DNA from 4 places in the Mesorhizobium sp. WSM4848 genome. Region 3 is predicted to be linked to each of the others. Evidence: predicted binding sites of a transcription regulator. Region 3 holds the regulator's gene; each other region holds the start of a gene.
The links. The regulator PhoB, encoded in region 3, activates phosphate uptake and scavenging genes when phosphate is short. The targets are predictions, from matches to a motif close to TGTCATNNANCTGTCAT.

Region 1 (5,179 bases), on a different contig from region 3:
TCGAAGCTGATCGGCGGAAAGGCCGGCATTTGCAGGCTGCGCGGGATGCCGCCGAAGCGCGTGCCGATCGTTTCGGCAGGCAGCGAAAACAGCGCCACGACAAGCGACGCCAGACCGATGGCGATCAGCATGGCGGGCCATTTCGGCCGCCACCGTTTCATCAGGGCAATGGCGACGATGGTCAGCAGAGCGACGAAGGTGGCGGCGAGATTGATCGTGCCGGCCGCCTCGCCGATCGCCATCAGCTTCGGCACCAACGGTCCAGGTTCTTGGCCGGCGAGTTTTAGCCCGAACAGCTCGACGATCTGGCCGGAGAAGATGATGATGGCTATGCCGGCGGTGAAGCCGACGGTCACCGGATAGGGAATGAACTTGATGTAGGTGCCAAGCCTGAGATAGCCGATGACGAGCAGCAAGACGCCGGCCATCATCGTCGCCAGCAGCAAGCCGTCGACGCCGACCCGTGCCACTGTTGCCGCCATCAGCACGATAAAGGCGCCCGCCGGCCCGCCGATCTGGAAACGGCTGCCGCCCAGAGCCGAGACGAGGAAACCGCCAATGATGGAAGTGTAGAGCCCGCGCTCCGGAGACACGCCCGATGCGATCGCGATCGCCATCGACAGCGGCAGCGCCACGATGGCCACGGTCAGTCCGGCGATGGCATCGGCCTTGAAGTGCGCTGATGTGTAGCCTTCGCGCAGCACCGTCGCCAGCTTCGGCGTGAACAGTTCGGAAAATGTCGGCTGCGCCGGTTGATGAATTGCCCGCTGGGTTCGATCCATGGACTGCCTTCCGCTCCTGATGCATACCGCCAAAAAGTGCACAGCGGCCACGCATAAAACCAAGCAGGCGAGATCGTCGGCAGGACTGTCGGCGGTCGCCGTCGCGACTCTATTTCGGCTCAGCCTGGCGGGTTCTGCGGCACGACCGGCTTGAGTCGCACCCCCCTGCCGCCGCGCTCGCTGGCCTGGTTCTCGCCGATCAGCTCCACGCCGGCCTCGTCGAGGGCCTGGATGACCTTCATCAGCGTATCGACCACGCCCCTGACCACGCCGTCGCTCGCTTCCATCCGCTGAATGGTTGGAAGCGAAACCCCGGCGCGCTCGGCGAGCGTCTTCTGATCGATGCCGGCCAGCGCCCTTGCGGCGCGCATCTGCGCGGCAGTGATCATCGGCTAAAAACCCCGTCTGAGTCTGCATTCCCATGTATAATACCATCATTATGACGGTTCAAGCATCATCATGCACATGTCAGACATGCACATGGCCTGGTTGCATCCTGGCGAGCCTGCGCCTGCTGGACCAGCACGCCCCAGCCGCCGCAACAATGAGGAGATTAGGCGAATCATCGTTCGGAACGGGGCGGTTCAGGCGCCGGCGGTCTGCCCGCGCCATCGCTGGAACGCCCATGCTACCAGCCAGCACAGCATCGCCCAGGCGAAGCCGGCGCACCAGCCGGCCAGCACGTCCGACGGCCAATGAACGCCGAGATAGACGCGGCTGATGCCGACCAGCAGTGTTGTCAGCACGGCAAGTGCCAGCACATAGATCCTGGTCGTTCGCCCAGGCAGGAAACGGGACGCCATGCTGCCCAGCGTCAAATATGTCACCGCCGACAGCATCGCATGGCCGCTTGGAAACGAAAGCGTCGCCACGTCGGCGAGATGCGAGACCAGGTCGGGGCGCGGCCGATCGATTCCGAGCTTCAGCGTACTCGACAGGGCCTGCCCGCCAGCCACCGCGACGAAGACTAGGAACGCTGCTCCCGGCTTGTGGATCAGCAGCAGATAGACGATCACCGCCACAGTGATCAGCCCGAGCACGATGGCGCTGCCGAGGCTGGTGATATCGCGCATCGCCCCTTCCAGCCATGGCGGTCCGATCGGATTGTCGGGCTGTCCCGCTTCACGGAAGGCGAGCATGATTTCCGTGTCGAAGGCGTGCGGTGTGGTGTCTCGCGCCACCTCCATCAGTTCCTCGAACCCCCACAGTCCGCCGGCGATGACCAGTCCGGCCAAGAGCACCGGGAACTCGATCCAGTTGAGCAGCTTGTTCGCGGTATTCTTCATCGGGCCAATCGTCCTACAGCGCCGCGCGTCCTTTTGGACGCGCAAAGGACGCTGTAGCACTTTGATTTGGCGCATGATCCTTTCCGAAAATCGATTCCGATTTTCGGGGTCATGCGCAGTTACAGTTTTTGCAGATAGGGTCCGAGCGTGATCAGCGCCACCGCTGCGACGGCGAGCACGATGCCGGTGGCCTGCAACGAATCGACGCGCTCGCCGAAGAACACCAGTGCCACTACGTTCACCGACACCAGTTGGATCACCGCCGACAGGCTGAACGACACCGACATGCCGAATTCACGGATCAGCCTCAGCATGATCAGATTGCCCAGCGAATAGAGCGCCAGAGTCAGAACGATCTTGCCGAGGCTCGGCGCCAGTCCCCATTGCTTGGCCGCCGTCGCCGCCAGCAGGAAGATCACCGTCGAAATGCCGAGCTGCCCCAGTCCCCAGAAACTCACTTTTTTGTCCCTCTCGACGCAGTACTTCCGCGCCTGCCGCAGATCTTGTTTCCGAAGCGTCGGTCGCGGTCAAGCGGCCTGATCAAAGACATGAAATCGGGCTGGAAATTGGCCGGGAACGTCATCAAACTGTGATCTGCTGGCGATACGCGGTCAGTCAAGCAACACGCTCCAGCCATCCCAAAGAGCCAGAGGCAAGCCCCCATGACCGAACATCGCTCCGCCGACGCCCATTTCCGCACCATCCTGCTCGAGGAAAACGATGGGCCAGGAACCAATCCCACCGACAACCAGACGATGGGCGAAATCATCGCCGCGCGATTCTCGCGCCGTGGTTTTCTGCAGGGATCGCTCGCGGCAACCGCCATCGCCGCCACCGTCAGCCCGCTCGCGCTGATCCTCGCCGACGATGCCCGCGCCGGCGGCGGCTCGGTCTTCAGTTTCGACGAGGTTGAGGCAGGCGTCGACGACAAGCACCATGTCGCCGCCGGTTACGACGCCGACGTGCTGTTGCGCTGGGGCGATCCGCTGTTTGCCGATTCGCCGGACTTCGATCCGACAAAACAGTCGGCGGCGGCCCAGGAAAGGCAGTTTGGCTACAACAACGACTATGTAGGCTTTATCCCGATCGACGGCTCGGCCGAGCATGGCCTGCTGGTGGTCAACCATGAGTACACCAATCCGCATTTGATGTTCCCGGGCCTTGTCACCATCGTCGATGGCGAGGCCAAGCAGGCCCCACTGAGTAAGGAACAGGTCGACATCGAGATAGCCGCGCATGGCGGCACCATCGTCGAAATTCGCAAGGTATCAGGCAAATGGCAGGTGGTGCGCGACGGCAAGCTCAATCGCCGCATCACCGCCAACACCGAGATGGCACTGTCCGGCCCCGTCGCCGGCCACGACCGGGTCAAGACCAGTGCCGATCCGACCGGCACGAAGGTCTTCGGCACCATCAACAATTGTGCCGGCGGCGTGACGCCCTGGGGCACCTACGTCATGGCCGAGGAAAACATACACGGCTATTTCTCGGGCGAGTTGCAGGAAGGCCACAAGGAAGCCGCCAACTACAAGCGCCTGGGGATTCCCGAAGGCGCCTATGAATGGGCTGCGCATTACGACCGCTTCGACATCGGCAAGGAGCCGAACGAGCCGAATCGCTTCGGCTGGGTCGTCGAGGTCGATGTCAACGATCCGACCTCGGTGCCGCGGAAGCGCACTGCCATGGGCCGTTTCAAGCATGAGGGCGCTGAATCGATCGTCGCCAAGGATGGCCGCGTCGTCTTCTATCTCGGCGACGACGAGCGCTTCGACTATGTCTACAAGTTCGTCACGGTCGGAAAGTTCAACGCCGAGGACCGCGCCGCCAACATGGATCTTCTCGACGACGGCACGCTCTATGTCGCCAAATTCGCCGAGGACGGTTCGATTGAATGGCTTCCCATCGTCTTCGGCCAGGGCCCGCTGACGGCGGAGAACGGCTTTGCCAGCCAGGCAGAGGTGCTGATCGAGACGCGCCGTGCCGCCGATCTGCTCGGCGCCACCAAGATGGACCGCCCCGAGGATATTCAGCCCAACCCGACGACCGGCAAGGTCTACGTCATGCTGACCAACAATTCGAAGCGCAAGGCGGAGCAGGTCGACGCTGCCAACCCGCGCGCCGAAAACGCCTTCGGCCACATCATCGAGATTGTCGAGGATGGTGGCGATTTCACTGCCACCAAGGGCAAGTGGGAAATCATGTTGAAATGCGGCGATCCCTCGGTGGCCGAAGTCGGCGCTACCTTCTCGACTGCGACGACCGCCAATGGCTGGTTCGGCATGCCGGACAATTGCGCCATCGATGCGGCCGGCCGGCTCTGGGTCTCGACCGATGGCCAGGGCCCGAAGGCGACCGGCCGCACCGATGGCCTGTGGGCGGTCGATACCGAAGGCGAGGCGCGGGCGACCTCGAAGCTGTTCTTCCGCGTGCCGATCGGCGCCGAACTCTGCGGTCCGCTGTTCACGCCCGACGATCAGACCGCCTTCGTCGCGGTCCAGCATCCGGCCGATGGCGGCGAGGACTGGGAGGCTTTTGGCCGTCCCTCCTACTATGAGGACCCGTCGACCCGCTGGCCTGACTTCAAGCCCGATATGCCGGTGCGGCCATCGGTCGTCGCCATCACCAAACAGGGCGGTGGCAAGATCGCGGTCTAGGTCATCTCGCTCCAAGGTCAAGGCCGATAGATCGTGAAGGAAAGGAGGGGTTTCGGCGCGACCGAAGCCCCTTCTTGTTTCCGTGTCCAATTGCTCAGCGTGCTGTAAGCCGGTCAGGTCCGCAGCCGGTAGCCTGTTCTGAAGATCCACGCGACGATCGCTATGCAGATAAGCAGGAAAACCACGGTCATGCCGAGGCTGATGCCGATCGAGACGTCGGACTTGCCGTAGAAACTCCAGCGAAAGCCGCTGACCAGATAAAGGACAGGGTTGAACAGCGTCACCGTGCGCCAGGTGCCGGGCAGCATGTCGATCGAATAGAAGCTGCCGCCAAGGAAGGTAAGCGGCGTGATGATCAGCAGCGGTACCAGCTGCAGTTGCTCGAAGCTCCTCGCCCAGATGCCGATGATGAACCCGAACAGGCTGAAGGTCACCGACGTCAGCATCAGGAAGGAGA
Region 2 (5,179 bases), on a different contig from region 3:
TAGCGCCATGGCCATCGCCTTGCGCTCGCTCTGGCCGAAGACGAGGCCGTAGCCGCGGGTGAATTGCGGCGGCGCCTTGGCCGAGCCCTTGAACTGGTTGACCATCTGGCACTCGGTGACACGCGCAGAACCGAGCGGTACGGCGAATGGCAGCTCCGGCACGTCGAGTTCCAGCTCGACCTCGCCGATGCGAACCTCGCCGACGAACGGATGGTTGCGGGCATAGCCGCGCTGGGTGGAATAGCCGAGCGCCAGCAAAAAACCCTCGTCGCCGCGTGACAGCGCCTGCAGGCGGATGTCGCGCGCCATCGGAAATTCCAGCGGCTCGCGGGTGATGTCGCCGGGGATATGGTCCTGCGGCATGTCGCCGTCGGGTTCGATCAGGCCTTCGCGGGCGAGGATGGCGGAGACACGCGGCATGGCGTCCGCGTCGCTGGCGCGCTGCAGCGGCTCGGCGACATCGCCGCCGGCGGCAAGCTCGGGATCGAGCAACCTGTGCGTGTAGTCGAAGGTCGGGCCGAGCAACTGGCCGCCGGGAAGATCCTTGTAGGTCGCCGATACGCGCCGCTCGACCAGCATCGCGCCGGTGTCGATCGCCCTGGTGTAGCCGAAGCGCGGCAGCGTGGTGCGATAGGCGCGGACCAGGAAGATCGCCTCGATCATGTCGCCGCGCGCCTGAACGATGGCCAGCGCCGCCAATTCACGGTCGTAGAGCGAACCTTCGCTCATCACCCGGTCGACGCCGAGCGCCAGCTGCTCGACGATCTGGTCGAGGCGAAGCGCCGGCACGGAACGGTCGCCGCGGCGGCGGTCGGCGAGCAGGGCGTGGGCGTTGGCAATGGCCGCTTCACCGCCTTTTACCGCGACATACATATCACGCCTCCATCGTCTTGATGCGCGTCGTGCGCGGCAGGCAGGCAACGCCTTCCGGGGTGGCGAGGATAATGTCGACACCACGCGGAAAACGCTGATTGTTCTGCTTCCATTGTTCGACGAAGTGGCGCGGCATCTGCGCCGGCGCGATTGTCACGGTTGTTTCGATGCCAGGACCTTCGAGCAGCAGCGGGGCGCCTGAGACGAGATCGCTCACCTGCAGGATCAGCGTCGTCGAGCGGTCGGGATAGTCCTGTGTGCCTTGTGAGAAGCCGTCGAGCGCCATCATCTCGGCCGGCGTGGCGATCAGCGCGAAATGCGCATCGGCTGGCGTGTGGGCCAGTGCCGCGCCGCTGTGGAAGCCGAGCCAGGATCTCACCGTCGCTGGAGCCTGCAAGGCGGGGTCGAGCCAGAGCAGCGTGTCGTTGTCGCACAGCGCCAGCGCGATGGCGCCTGCAATGGCCGACAGCGGCGCTGGCGGGCGGGCAAAGACCGGCAGGGGCTGCAGGGTGCCCGGCCGCGCCATTGCGTCCATCACGGCGCGGAACACCGTCTGGGCGTCGAACACCGGATCGGCAAAGCCGCCCTCGATCGCTTCCGTTGCGATGCCCATCAGTCTTCTCCGCGTACCATGGTGAAGAAATCGACCTTGGTTGCCGCCGTCTCGGCGCGCCGCCGTTCACGTGCGCTGGCCAGTGCGGCCTGCAGCGGTGCAATGAGTTTGGTCTCGACCTCGCGGCGCATGGCAGGGTCCTGCCAGAGCGCGTCGGCGATAGCCGCCAGTTTTGCTTTCTGCTTGTCACGGCCCAGCGCGTAGCAGTGGCCGACCTGTCCGGAGGCGAGCCGAACGGTGGCGCGGGTGACCGTCGCCTCGCCAACGTTGAACGGCGCGCCGCCGCCGCCGATGCGGCCGCGCACGGTGACCAGGCCGGTCTCGGGGCCGCGCAGGAGTTCCGCCTCAGAAGGCAGGCCGGCTTCGTTCCACAGGCGGACGATATCGTCGCCGGTCGATTGCGCCAGCGTTGCCATGACGGTCTTGCGCTCGGCCTGATCGCGCGCTTCCTGTCCTCGCATGGTTAACATTCCCTTGCATCGAAAATTTGTCGATTGATATAGACAACTATACAAATTATATCTATTTTCTAATGCGTGTCCATGACGTGTGCGTGACATGGGCAAAAAGATTGGGGCAAGAAATGATCGGGCAGCAGATTGCCGGCAGCATAGAGCGGCGCAGCGGCGTCTCGCTGTGGCGGCAGATCGCCGACCAGATCTTGCAGTCGATCGCCGTCGGCGACTTTGCCGAGAATGCTGCGCTGCCACCGGAAGTTGCACTGGCCGAGCGCTATGGCGTCAACCGCCATACGGTGCGCAGCGCCATCGCCGCGCTGGTGCAGGATGGCGTGCTCAGGGCCGAACAGGGGCGCGGCACTTTTGTGCTGTCGCGCAAGCGCCTGTCCTATCCGATCGGAGCGCGCACCCGTTTTTCGGAGGGCCTGCAAGGGCAGGCGTCGGAGCGTCGCAGCGTGCTGCTCGAATCGGCGGTCGAGCCGGCCAGTCGGCGCGTCGCCGAAGGTCTGGGGCTTGCCAGGGGTTCTGTTGTAATACGCCTCGAGACCCGCGGCGAAGCCGATGGGCAACCGGTCTCGCGTGCCACCGGCTGGTTCGACGCGGGACGCTTCGCCGGCATCGATGCCGCCATGGCCGAAACCGGATCGGTGACCGCCTCATTCCAGCGTTTCGGCATCGGTGACTATCTCAGGCAATCGACGGTGTTGTCGGCCCGCCACGCGGACGCCGCAGACCTTGCCGATCTTAATCTGCAGCCCGGCGCCATCGTGCTGGTCACGGTCGCCGTCAACGTCACGCCGGACGGCCAGCCGATCCAGTTCGCCGAAACCCGGTTTCCGGCTGAGCGGGTCGAGCTCAAGATATCGGCGCTTTAAGTCCGGTTCATCCGACCTGGATGACGGCCTTGATCAGTCCGGATTTCGCATGCGCCCAACGGGCGAGGTCGCGCGGCGTCTCGCCAAGCGTCGTGCGATGGGTGACGAGCTTTGCCAGCGGCACAGCACCATCGCGGATCGAGGCAGCGACATGGTCGAAGTCGACGCGCAGAGCGTTGCGGCTGCCGATCAGCGTCATCTCGCGCTTGTGGAATTCAGGATCGGAAAAGACGATGTCGTCCTTGACGACGCTGACCAGGACCAGCGTCCCGCCATGCGCGACATGGGCGAAGGCTGACTGGACGGACTGGGTGCTGCCGGTGGCATCGAAAATCACGTCAAAACCTTCGCCGCCGGTCGCCTCCCGCACCAGATCGGTCGCAGACTGCCGTGAACCATCGAGGGTGGCGAAGCCGAGTTCGCTTGCGGCAAAACCCAGCCTCTCGGCACTCATGTCGAGCAGCGTCACGTCGAGACCGGCGATGCGGGCAAACAGCGCCGTGCCGAGGCCGATCGGCCCGGCACCGATGACCAGCGTGCGCGCGCCGGGGGCAGCCAGCGAGCGCCGCACGGCATGCGCCCCGATCGCCAGGAATTCGACGGCGGCGGCATCGGCCAGCGACAGGCCGTTTGCCGGATAAAGATTTTGCGCCGGCACCAGGATCCGTTCGCACATGGCGCCGTCGCAGTGGACGCCGAGCACCTCGATCCTGACGCAGCAATTCGGCTTGCCTTGACGGCAGGCGATGCATTTGCCGCAAGCGAGATACGGGTTGATGATCACCGGGCCGCCGACGGCCAGGACGACGCCTTCGCCGGCCTCGATCACGGTGCCGGAGACCTCGTGACCCATGATGCGGGGATAGGCGAGGAACGGATGCTTGCCCTCGAAGATGTGATAGTCGGTGCCGCAGATGCCGACATGACTGACCGCGACCAGCGCCCAGCCCGGCGGTGGTGCGCTCGGCGCCGGGCGGTCTTCCACAACAAGATCGCCGGGCGAACGGCAGATGACGGCTTTCATGCTTTGATCCAGTCGGTTCATGGCACCGCCGGCCCGATCGCCGGGCCGGCGGTTGTTAAGATGGTCTACTTGCCGCGGCGGCGCAGGCCGTCGAAATAGACGATGACGATGATCAGCACGCCGGTAATGATGCGCTGCCAGAAGGCATTGACGTTCAAGAGATTGGCGCCGTTGTTGATGGTGGCGAGGATGAAGGCGCCGAGCAGCGGTCCGTGCACCGAGCCGACGGCGCCGAACAATGAGGTGCCGCCGATCACCGACGAGGCGATCGCCTGCAATTCCCAGCCCTCGGCCTGCGTCGGATTGCCGATGCCGATGCGCGAGGCAAGCAGCACGCCGACAAAAGCCGCACAGAGGCCCGACAGCGTATAGGCCATGTAGATGGTGCTTTGGACGTTGACGCCGGACAGACGCGATGCCTCGGCGTTGGAGCCGACCGAGAACAGATACCGGCCCCAGCGGCTGTGATGCAGGAAGACATATGCCGGGATGCCGACCAGGATCACCATCCAGAACAGATTGGGGACGCCGAGGAACGAACTGCGCGAAAACAGCTGGAAGGCGTCGTTGTTGATCGAGATCGAGTTGCCGTTGGTCATCAAAAGGCCGATGCCGCGCAGCGAGGTCAGCGTCGCCAGCGTGATGATGAAGGGCGGCAGGCCCATCTTGACGATGCCAAAGCCGTGGAACAGGCCGATGGCGACGCCGACCAGCAAGGTGATCAGGATGGCGAGGTAGATCGGCACGCCGGCATTGATCAGCATCGCCACGATGACGGTGGCGAAGCCAACGACGGCGCCGACGGAAAGGTCGATGCCGCCGGTGATGATGACGAATGTCTGGCCGACTGCCAGGATGGCGATCATCGAACCTTGCCGCAGCAGGTTCGAGATGTTGTTGGCGGAGGCGAAGCTCGGCGTCGCCACCGACAGGATGACCCACAAAAGAACCAGCAGCGCCAGCAGCGTCAGCCCGAACAGCGCGTTGTAGTTGCGTTTCGGCCTTTCGGCCGGGATCGCCTCGGTGCTCATATCTGTCCTCCCGGTTTTTCTTGTTTCTCGGCCAGCGCCTGGGTGAGGATCTCCTCATGGTCGGCAGTGTGGAAACCATGAGTGGCCACCAGTTTGCCGCGCCGGAACACATGCAGCGTGTCGGCCAGTTCATAGACCTCGGGCAGATAAGACGAGATCAGGATGATGCCGGCGCCATTGGACAACAGTTCGCTGAACAGGCGGTAGATCTCGGCCTTGGTGCCGACATCGACGCCGACTGTCGGCTCGTCGAAGATGAACAGCTTGGCGCCGTGCGCTAGCCACTTGCCGATGACGATCTTCTG
Region 3 (5,179 bases):
CGCGGTCAGCCCCGGTGGTCGGCGGCATGGTGCTGGCGCTGATGACCCTGCCGATCATCATTATCGCCTCGCGCGCTTCGCTGCGCGCCGTGCCGCCGTCGATCCGCGAGGCGGCGCTCGGCATCGGAGCGTCCAAGGTCCAGACCGTATTCCATCACGTCCTGCCGCTGGCGATGCCGGGCATCATGACCGGCACCATCCTCGGAATGGCGCACGCGCTGGGCGAAACCGCGCCGTTGCTGATGATCGGCATGGTCGCCTTCATCGTCGACATTCCCGGCGGCTTCACCGATCCCGCGACGATCCTGCCGGTGCAGATATTCATGTGGGCGGATTTCCCGGAAGCTGGATTCCAGCAGAAGACTTCGGCGGCGATTTTGATTTTGCTGCTGTTTTTGGTCATCATGAACGCCATCGCGGTGATACTGCGCAAGCGCTTCGAGCGGCGCTGGTAAGGAGTAGAGGATATGAACATCATGACGGAAGCCGGCGTTGAGCAGAAACTGAGCAGCGGAACCAATGCCCCTTCGATCAAGATGAAGGGCGAAAAGGTCTCTGTTCATTACGGCGAGAAGCGAGCTCTGTTCGACGTGGATATCGATGTCCGCGAGAACCAGGTGACGGCGTTGATCGGCCCATCGGGCTGTGGCAAGTCAACATTCTTGCGGTGCCTGAACCGAATGAACGACACGATCGATATCGCGCGGGTGAGCGGCAAGATCACGCTCGACGGCGAGGATGTCTACGACCCGAAAATCGATGTCGTCGAGCTGCGAGCCCGCGTCGGCATGGTGTTCCAGAAGCCGAACCCGTTTCCGAAGTCGATCTATGAAAACGTCGCCTACGGTCCGCGCATTCACGGCCTGGCCAGGAGCAAGGCCGAGTTGGACGGCATCGTTGAATCGAGCCTGAAGAAGGCCGGCCTGTTCAACGAGGTCAAGGATCGCCTGCTCGAGTCGGGCACCGGTCTCTCCGGCGGACAGCAGCAGCGCCTGTGCATCGCGCGCGCCATCGCCGTATCGCCGGAAGTGATCCTGATGGACGAGCCCTGTTCGGCGCTCGATCCGATCGCCACCGCCCGCGTCGAGGAACTGATTGACGAACTGCGCCAGAACTACACGATCGTCATCGTCACCCATTCGATGCAGCAGGCAGCGCGCGTGTCGCAACGCACGGCGATGTTCCATCTCGGCTATCTGGTCGAGGAGGGCGCGACCGACAAGATGTTCACCAACCCCGACGACAAGCGCACCCAGGACTACATCACCGGCCGATTCGGCTGAGCGGTCCGGCGGCGAATTTCGAACACGAGGACAGTATCATGGGTGAACACACCGTCGCATCTTTCGACGAGGAACTGGAGCACATCGACAGGCTGATCCGCGATATGGACGAGCTCGCCGCCGCGATGGTCGCAGCCTCGATCCGCGCGTTGCTTGCATCAGACAATGCGATGGCGCAGCGCGTCGTCTCGGACGACGCCATCATGGATGCGCGGCAGCGCGAACTCGACGATAGTGCGATCACGCTGATCGCCAAGCGGCAGCCGATGGCGCAAGATCTGCGCGCCGTGGTTGGCGCAATCCGCATGGCCGGCGATCTCGAGCGCATCGGCGACCTGGCCAAGAACATAGCCAAGCGGGTCAGCGCAGTCGGGCAGAGCGCCACGCCGCGTAATCTGTCGCACGGTATCGACACGATGGCGGATCTCGTTCTTGTGCAGCTCCGCGGCGTGGTCGAGCACTATGTGTCGCGCAATGCCGGCGCGTTGAAAGAACTGCGCGCCGACGACCAGAAGATCGACGTGAAATACACGGCGGTTTTTCGCGAACTCCTGACCTACATGATGGAGGATCCGCGCAACATCACCGCCTGCACGCATCTTCTGTTCTGCGCCAAGAATCTCGAGCGTATCGGCGATCATGTCACCAACATCGCCGAAAACGCCTACTTTGTCGTGACCGGGCAGCAATTGCCGGCGGATCGCCCGAAGCTCGACGAAACGACGATGTCGGCGCCGGCGACATGACAGGAGTGACCGGCCGATGATCGCGCCGCGCATCATGGTGGTGGAGGATGAAGAGCCGCTGGGCGTCCTCCTCCGTTACAATCTGGAATCCGAAGGCTATCAGGTCGAGGTGGTGACGCGCGGCGACGAGGCCGAAATCCGGCTGCAGGAGAACGTGCCCGATCTTCTGGTGCTCGACTGGATGGTGCCGGCGGTTTCCGGCATCGAGCTTTGCCGGCGCCTTCGGGTGCGTCCCGAAACCGAGCGGCTGCCGATCATCATGCTGACCGCGCGCGGCGAGGAGAGCGACCGGGTGCGCGGCCTTTCGACCGGAGCCGACGACTATCTGGTCAAGCCGTTCTCGACACCGGAATTCATGGCCAGGGTCAAGGCGCTGCTGCGCCGCGCCAAGCCGGAAGTGCTGTCCAGCGTGCTCAAGGTCGGCGACATCATGCTCGATCGTGAATCGCACAGGGTCTATCGCAAGAAGAGCGAGATCCGGCTCGGGCCGACCGAATTCCGGCTGCTCGAATTCATGATGCGGCACCCGGGCCGGGTCTTCTCGCGCAGTCAGTTGCTCGACAATGTCTGGGGCGAGACGATCTACATCGACGAGCGCACGGTGGACGTCCATGTCGGCCGGTTACGCAAGGCGGTCAACAATGGTCGCATGCCCGATGTCATCCGCACCATCCGTGGCGCTGGCTACGCGATCAGGGAAGACTAGCTGATATTCAGGTGAGGCCGGCCTGCGAATGGCTGAGTCCTCGTTCGGACTCAGGCCACGTCTCTCCTGATCGTGCCGGACTTGCCTTGTGCGCCGGGCGCAAAAACCTCCTGGTCGACGAAGGTCAACGCGCGCATGGCGCAGCCTTCGCGGATCAGCGGCAGCTCGTTCGGCTCGGTGTCGAAGGAAATCGAACCCGAATGCTGGCCGCCGGCGGTCTGGGCGATGGCCTCGCGCAGGGCCGGCTCGATCAGGTCGAAGGCGGCAGCGCTGGCGCCGACCATGGCCACCGGCGCCGGATCGATCAGCGCGAACAGGCTGCCGAGCCCGAAGCCGAGCGCTTCGCCGGCCTTGCGGTAGGCTTCGCGCTCCGGTCCGTCCGTCTCGCGCGCCCGGGCCGCCAGTGCCCGCATCTCGGCGTCGCTGACATCGGCGACCGGCTCTGCGTTCTCGCTCAATTGCCTTGCGTTGCGCCAGATGGCGTAGTTGCCGGCATAGGCCTCGACGCAGCCGCGCCGCCCGCAGCGGCAAAGCGCGCCGCCCGGCCGATGAATCATGTGGCCGAATTCGCCGCCTGAGGAGTGGGTGCCGGTGAACAATTCGCCCTTCAGCACCAGCCCCATGCCGATGCCGTGCGAGAGCAGGATGGCGATGAAATCATCGCGGTAGCGATCCGGGTGGCGCCAGCGCAGCGCCACGGCCATCATGTTGCTGTCGTTCTCCATGATGGCCGGGATGCCGAACTCGCGTTCCAGAATGTCGGCGAAGGCGATGTTCGTCTGCGGCGTGATCGGCGACCACAACATGGCGCGCGCATGGGAATCGGTGATGCCCTGGATCGCCAGCGCGATGCGGGCGACGCTTTGGACATCGAGGTCGGGATCTTCGAGCCGGCGCCGGACGATGGCGACACATTCGCCGATCAGCGCGTCGCGCGACATGGTCAGCGTGTCCAGCCGGCGCTGTTCCTCGGCGACCACTTGTCCGGCATAATCGATGACGGCGACCGACAGGAAATTCAGCGACAACACGACGGTCAACACCGCAGCGGCTTGCGGATTGAGGCTGAGGCCGACCTGCGGTCGGCCGCGTTTCAGCGAAACCGTCTCGCTCGCCTTGCTCTCGGCCAGGATGCCTTCCTGGATCAGGTCGGAAGAGATCGCCGATATGGTCGAATGGCTGAGGCCGGTGGTTGCGGCGATCTCGGTCCGCGACGGCTGGCCTGCGCGGCGTACCGCCGAAATCACCATCGCCCGGTTGCGCCGGCGCAGATCGTCATGGCGGATTCCGACCGACATTTTTGCTTCTCCTCATCGCCGCGGCCGCTCATGAATCGGAAGCCGTCGGTAATGTCCGACAAATACTGGCAGAAGCAGAAGGGCCTGTCATTATTTATTCCGAGCCTCGAAAAAAAGCCAAACAGGACATCAAAATCCGCCAGAATTGGTGTTGACAGGGCTTCGGCGTTGGACCAGTATTTTTTCGAGGCTCGAAAAAATAGAGGCCTTTGTGCCGGCCTTCGGGCCAGTTGGTCGCGCCCTACGCGGCGCAGGGAGGAATATCATGAAGAGATTCGCAGCCGCCATTCTGGCGGGGGTCGCCATGTCGCTGACGCTCGCGTCGGCCGCGCAGGCCAAGGACAAGGTCATTGGCGTTTCGTGGTCGAACTTCCAGGAAGAGCGTTGGAAGACCGACGAAGCCGCCATGAAGGCGGCGATCGAGGCCGCCGGCGACAAATATATTTCCGCTGACGCACAGTCCAATCCCGGCAAGCAGCTGACCGACGTCGAGAGCCTGATCTCGCAGGGCGCCAACGCGCTGATCATCCTTGCGCAGGATGCCTCGGCCATCGGTCCGGCGGTGCAGAAGGCGCTGGACGAAGGCATTCCGGTCGTCGGCTATGACCGGCTGATCGAGAACAAGGACGTCTTCTATCTGACCTTCGACAACCAGGAAGTTGGCCGCATGCAGGCCCGCGAAGTGTTCAAGGTGGCGCCGGAAGGCAATTACGTCTTCATCAAGGGCTCGGGCGCCGACCCGAATGCCGATTTCCTGTTCGCCGGCTCCATGGAAGTGCTCAAGGATGCCATCGACAGCGGCAAGATCAAGAATGTCGGTGAGGCTTATACGGACGGCTGGCTTCCCGCCAACGCCCAGAAGAACATGGAACAGTTCCTGACTGCCAACGACAACAAGGTCGATGCGGTGGTTGCCGCCAATGACGGCACCGCCGGTGGTGTCGTCGCGGCGCTGACGGCGCAAGGCCTGGCCGGATCCGTCCCGGTTTCGGGCCAGGACGGCGACCATGCCGCGCTGAATCGCATCGCGCTGGGCACACAGACCGTATCGGTGTGGAAAGACGCGCGCGAGCTCGGCAAGAATGCCGCCGAGATCGCCTCGCAATTGGCCGACGGCAAGCAGATGACAGACATTGCCGGCGTCAA
Region 4 (5,179 bases), on a different contig from region 3:
ACTAACCGACAGACAGATCAGTCAGACCCCTCGACGAGGCTGTCACTTGCCCCAGCAAACCGACCTCATGATGTGTCCACCATGTCTCCGAACACCTGTCCACCTTGTCCCCGGTACAAACAGGGCCCTGTGGGGGGAGATGTCCGGCAGGACAGAGGGGGGCGCTGTCCCGCCAGCCTATCGAGCTCTCATCGCCGATCGCCAACTTCCGGCGGGTTCCAGCCATAGAGCCAGTCGAGATCGGCCGCGAGCCTTTCCGGCGAGCGCCACTTCAGGAACAGGTTGCGCGCGACGGCCACCGGCCCCGCTGCATGCCAGGCGAGCCGGTTGACGGCACCGCGGCGGGCGACCTTGGCGATGCGCGGGCGCCGCACCTTTTCCCAGGCGGCAAGCGCGCTCCCGGGATCGGCAGGCGAGGCGGCGACAAAGCCGGCAAGGGTTGCGGCATCCTCGATCGCCATCGCCGCGCCCTGCGCCGCAAACGGCGTCATCGCATGCGCCGCGTCGCCGATCAGGGCGATGCCGGCGGGCGTCGTCCATGGCTGTGCTTGGTCGACCGTATGGATCGGCCATGCGGTCCACGGGCCGGCGTCCTCGGCAAGCCGGGCCAGTGCTGGCGCCGTGCCACGCATGGCGCCGGCGAGGATATTGGGGTCGGCGTGGCCCGACCAGCCCTCGGCGATGATCTCGTCCCTGGTGAAGGCGGCCAGGTTGAACGCCGTGCCGTTGCTGACCGGATAGGTGACGAGGTGGAAGCCGGGATGCAGGAAGGTGGTCACGCAATTGGCGGCGCCGACCGCCGCAACGGCTTCTCCCGCGACGCTGTCTGCACTGATCGTAGCGCGCCAGGCAAGCTCGCCCGAAAACCGGCTTTTGGCCGGAAGCCCGCCAAAAGCGCGGATCGCTGACCAGACACCGTCGGCGCCGATCAGCAGAAAGCCGCCGGCTTCGACTGTCTTGCCGGCAATCTCGACTGTAGCCGTGGCATAGCGCGGTCCCGTGGCGATGCCGCCGACGCGCGCGCCGGTGACGAGACTGATGTCCGGCTGTTCGGCAAGGCGCGCCATCAGCGCGTCTTGCAGGTCAGCCCGATGAGCGACGAGATAGGGCGCCTGCCAGCGCCTTTCGGCTGCTTCGCCAAGCGGCACCCGCGCCAGCTCACGCAGCGTGGCGGCGTCCTTGAGCACGACCGCCTCCGGCCGCACCGCCGCCGGCAACAGCCGGTCGAGCACGCCGAGCTGGCGAAGGATGCGCGTCGCGTTGGGCGAGAGCTGGATGCCGGCGCCGGCCGCTTCGAGGCGCGGCGCCTGTTCGAACAGCCGCACCAGATAGCCGCGCTCGGAAAACGCCAGTGCCGCGGTCAGTCCGGCGACGCCGGCTCCGGCGATAACGACCTGCCGGGACCGGGTGTCGTCCATGGGATGGTGTGCGCGTCAGGCGGCCTGGTCGATATACAGGCATCCGGCAGGCTGCGTTTCCGTCGCCTTCAGCTTTGGCGAATAGCGAAAAAGCGTCGAGCAATAGGGGCAGACCTTTTCATTGTCGTCGCCCATGTCGAGAAACACATGCGGATGGTCGAAAGGCGGGTTGGCGCCGGTGCACATGAATTCCTTGACGCCGATGTCGATTGCCGGATAGCCCGCATCGTTTTGGAAATGGGGAATCGAACCGCCTGCCATCGTCGTCTCCTGCATTTGCCGCATGACCGCGGAGCATGCGCAAAATCAAAATTCCACCGCGTCCCTGGCGCGTCCAAAGGAGGCGCCACGCTGCAGCCTGGATTCACGCCCAAAGGACGCGCCGCGCTGTAGCCTGGATTGCATCTGGATCATAAGCTGTCTCTTTGCAAGATCGATGAAATCAAACTGTCGTAAAAGCCTGTCACAGGATAAGCTAAGCCGGTTAAGGCATGGCCCCGAAAATCGAACTCGGTTCGCTGGGGATCATGCATGGCTTATGAGTGGTAGAGCGTCTTTGCGCGTCCGGAAAGACGCGCCACGCTGTGGCCAGCGGGTGCGAAACGAGCAGGAACCATGAACGAACTAAAGCCGGTGCAGAGCGAATTCACCACTGTCGAGGTGGCGAGCCCAGAGGGCGGCAACCCGGACCGGTTCGTCAACCGCGAGTTTTCCTGGCTGCAATTCAACCGCCGCGTCCTCGAGGAATCGCTGAACGCCAATCATCCGCTGCTCGAGCGTGTCCGTTTCCTGTCGATTTCGGCTGCCAATCTCGACGAGTTCTTCATGGTCCGTGTTGCCGGTCTCGCCGGCCAGGTTCGCGAAGGCATCACGCTGAAGAGCCCGGACGGCCGCACCCCCGAACAACAGCTGGAACAGTTGCTGCGCGAGGTCGAGCGCCTGCAGGAGGACCAGCAGAAGAGCCTATCCGCGCTGATGCTGCTGCTCGACAAGGAGGGCATCGAGAGCATCAGCCGCGATGCGCTGACCAAGGACGAGAAGACCTGGCTCGAGGATCATTTCCAGGAGCAGGTGTTTCCGGTGCTCACACCGCTTTCGATCGACCCGGCGCATCCGTTCCCGTTCATTCCCAATCTCGGCTTCTCGATGGCATTGCAACTGCGCCACCGCAGGAATGGCGAGGAGATGAGCGCGCTGTTGCGTCTGCCGGTGGCGCTGAAGCGCTTCATTCGCTTGCCTGACCGCAAGCGTCATGTCCGCTTCATTCCGCTAGAAGAGGCGGTCGGGCTCTATATCGGCAAGCTGTTCCCCGGCTACGAGGTCAAGGGCTCCGGCACGTTCCGCATCATCCGCGACAGCGACATTGAGGTCGAGGAGGAGTCGGAGGATCTCGTGCGCCTGTTCGAGACGGCGCTGAAACGTCGTCGTCGCGGCTCGGTCATCCGTATCGAATTCGATAAGCTGATGCCGGCCGAACTGCGCGAGTTCGTCGCCGGCGAGCTTGGCGTCTCGTCGAGCCGCATCAGCGTGCTCACCGGTCCGCTGGCGCTCAGCCAGATTTCCGAGATCGTCGCCATCGCCCGCGACGATCTCAAGTTCAAGCCCTACAATCCGCGCTTTCCCGAACGCATCCGCGAGCACGGCGGCGACTGTTTCGCCGCCATTCGCGAGAAGGACATCATCGTTCATCACCCCTACGAATCCTTCGACGTGGTGGTGCAGTTCCTGCGCCAGGCGATGGCCGATCCGGAAGTGGTGGCGATCAAGCAGACGCTCTATCGCACTTCGAACGACAGCCCGATCGTGCGCGCTTTGGTCGACGCGGCGGAGGCCGGCAAGTCGGTGACCGCGCTGGTCGAGCTCAAGGCGCGTTTCGACGAGGAAGCCAACATCCGCTGGGCGCGCGACCTCGAGCGCGCCGGCGTTCAGGTCGTGTTCGGCTTCCTCGAACTGAAAACCCACGCGAAAATGTCGCTGGTGGTGCGGCGCGAGGACGGCAAGCTGCGCAACTATGTGCATCTCGGCACCGGCAACTACCATCCCGTCACCGCGCGCATCTACACCGACCTGTCCTTCTTCACCACCGATTCGACGATCGCCCGCGATGTCGCCCAGCTGTTCAACTTCATCACCGGCTACGCCGAGCCGACCGAGGAGATGCGGCTGGCCATCTCGCCCTTCACGCTGCGCAAACGCATCCTCAGGCACATTTCGGACGAAATTGCCCATGCGCTGGACGGCAGGCCGGCCCGCATCTGGATGAAGATGAATTCGCTGGTCGACCCGATCATCATCGACGCGCTCTATGACGCCAGCCGCGCCGGCGTCGAGATCGATCTCGTCGTGCGCGGCATCTGCTGCCTGAGGCCCCAGGTGCCGGGCCTGTCGGAAAACATAAGGGTCAAGTCGATCGTCGGCCGCTTCCTCGAACACAGCCGCATCTATTGTTTCGGCAACGGCCATGGACTGCCGTCGGACGGGGCGGTCGTCTACATCTCATCGGCCGATTTGATGCCGCGCAATCTCGACCGTCGCGTCGAAACCATGGTGCCGATCACCAATCCAACGGTGCATGAACAAGTCCTCGGCCAGATCATGCTGGGCAACATCATGGACAACCAGCAAAGTTTCGACGTATTGGCTGACGGAACCTCCCGGCGCGCCACGCTCGAGGAGGGCGAGGAACCGTTCAACGCGCAGGAATATTTCATGACCAATCCGAGCCTTTCCGGACGCGGCGATGCGCTGAAATCGCATGCGCCCAAGCGCATCGCGCAGTTCAAGCGCCGCAAGAAAAACGCCGCAGCGACCGGCTGATGATTTCAACGTCCCAGGGCCGGCTTCAGGACCGCCGTCCGCTGTCCATCATCGACATCGGGTCGAACTCGATCCGGCTTGTCGTTTATGAGGGGCTGGCGCGCTCGCCGACCACGCTGTTCAACGAAAAGATGCTGGCCGGCCTCGGTCGCGGCATCGTCTCGACCGGAAAGCTCGATCCCGAGGCGGTGACCCGCTCGATGGAGGAGTTTCGGCGTTTCCGCGCGCTGTCCGAGCAGGCCGGCGCCGAGCGTATGTATGTGTTGGCGACCGCCGCCGCCCGCGAGGCGGTCAACGGCCCCGATTTCATCCACCGCGCCGAAGATGTGCTCAAGACCGAGGTCCAGGTGCTGAGCGGGCGCCAGGAAGCCCACTATTCCGCACTTGGCGTCATTTCCGGCTTCCATCCGGCCAACGGCATCGCCGGCGACCTCGGCGGCGGCAGCCTCGAACTGGTCGACGTCGACGGCGAGGCAATCGGCGACGGCATCACGCTGCCGCTGGGCGGCCTGCGCCTGCAGGACATGGCCAAGAACTCGCTGCCCCAGGCGGCAAAGATAGCGCGCGACGAACTCGCGAAGGCAAAGCTGCTGAAAGGCGGGCAGGGCAGGCCGTTCTATGCCGTCGGCGGCACCTGGCGAAACCTCGCTCGGCTGTACATGGAAATGACCAGCTATCCGCTGAGCGTCATGCACCATTACGAGATCGGCATCGACAGCGCTGCGAACTTCCTCAAGCAGGTCGCCAAGGGCGAGATCGAGAAGATAAGGGGTATCGAAGGCGTCTCGAAGAACCGCCGCTCGCTGCTGCCTTATGGCGCCATCGTGCTGCAGGAGATCATGGCGGCGATGCAGCCGTCAAAGATCATCGTCTCGGCACTGGGCGTGCGCGAGGGCTTTCTCTTTTCGCTGCTCGACAAAGCCGAGCAGAAGGCGGATCCGCTG

Region 1: a site for PhoB is predicted at 2,646-2,662, ahead of AC0L16_RS31210 (PhoX family protein). Genes of this name have one in related genera too.
Region 2: a site for PhoB is predicted at 2,029-2,045, ahead of phnF (phosphonate metabolism transcriptional regulator PhnF). Genes of this name have one in related genera too.
Region 4: a site for PhoB is predicted at 1,856-1,872, ahead of AC0L16_RS32115 (RNA degradosome polyphosphate kinase). Genes of this name have one in related genera too.

The regions. Positions count from the first base shown of each region.
Region 1 is NZ_JBVVPX010000053.1:18,066-23,244, reverse strand. Features, by position in the region: gene AC0L16_RS31230 (SulP family inorganic anion transporter) at 1-782, opposite strand, end outside; gene AC0L16_RS31225 (helix-turn-helix domain-containing protein) at 902-1,171, opposite strand; gene AC0L16_RS31220 (phosphatase PAP2 family protein) at 1,367-2,068, opposite strand; gene AC0L16_RS31215 (hypothetical protein) at 2,188-2,526, opposite strand; gene AC0L16_RS31210 (PhoX family protein) at 2,731-4,722, shown strand; gene AC0L16_RS31205 (ABC transporter permease) at 4,836-5,179, opposite strand, start outside.
Region 2 is NZ_JBVVPX010000039.1:52,576-57,754, forward strand. Features, by position in the region: gene AC0L16_RS27940 (carbon-phosphorus lyase complex subunit) at 1-873, opposite strand, end outside; gene phnH (phosphonate C-P lyase system protein PhnH) at 875-1,486, opposite strand; gene phnG (phosphonate C-P lyase system protein PhnG) at 1,486-1,947, opposite strand; gene phnF (phosphonate metabolism transcriptional regulator PhnF) at 2,070-2,819, shown strand; gene AC0L16_RS27960 (zinc-binding alcohol dehydrogenase family protein) at 2,827-3,843, opposite strand; gene AC0L16_RS27965 (ABC transporter permease) at 3,909-4,874, opposite strand; gene AC0L16_RS27970 (sugar ABC transporter ATP-binding protein) at 4,871-5,179, opposite strand, start outside.
Region 3 is NZ_JBVVPX010000030.1:25,110-30,288, forward strand. Features, by position in the region: gene pstA (phosphate ABC transporter permease PstA) at 1-455, shown strand, start outside; gene pstB (phosphate ABC transporter ATP-binding protein PstB) at 468-1,283, shown strand; gene phoU (phosphate signaling complex protein PhoU) at 1,322-2,029, shown strand; gene phoB (phosphate regulon transcriptional regulator PhoB) at 2,046-2,735, shown strand; gene AC0L16_RS23995 (ROK family protein) at 2,786-4,033, opposite strand; gene xylF (D-xylose ABC transporter substrate-binding protein) at 4,299-5,179, shown strand, end outside.
Region 4 is NZ_JBVVPX010000059.1:14,867-20,045, reverse strand. Features, by position in the region: gene AC0L16_RS32125 (FAD-dependent monooxygenase) at 189-1,418, opposite strand; gene AC0L16_RS32120 (zinc-finger domain-containing protein) at 1,434-1,679, opposite strand; gene AC0L16_RS32115 (RNA degradosome polyphosphate kinase) at 2,034-4,235, shown strand; gene ppx (exopolyphosphatase) at 4,235-5,179, shown strand, end outside.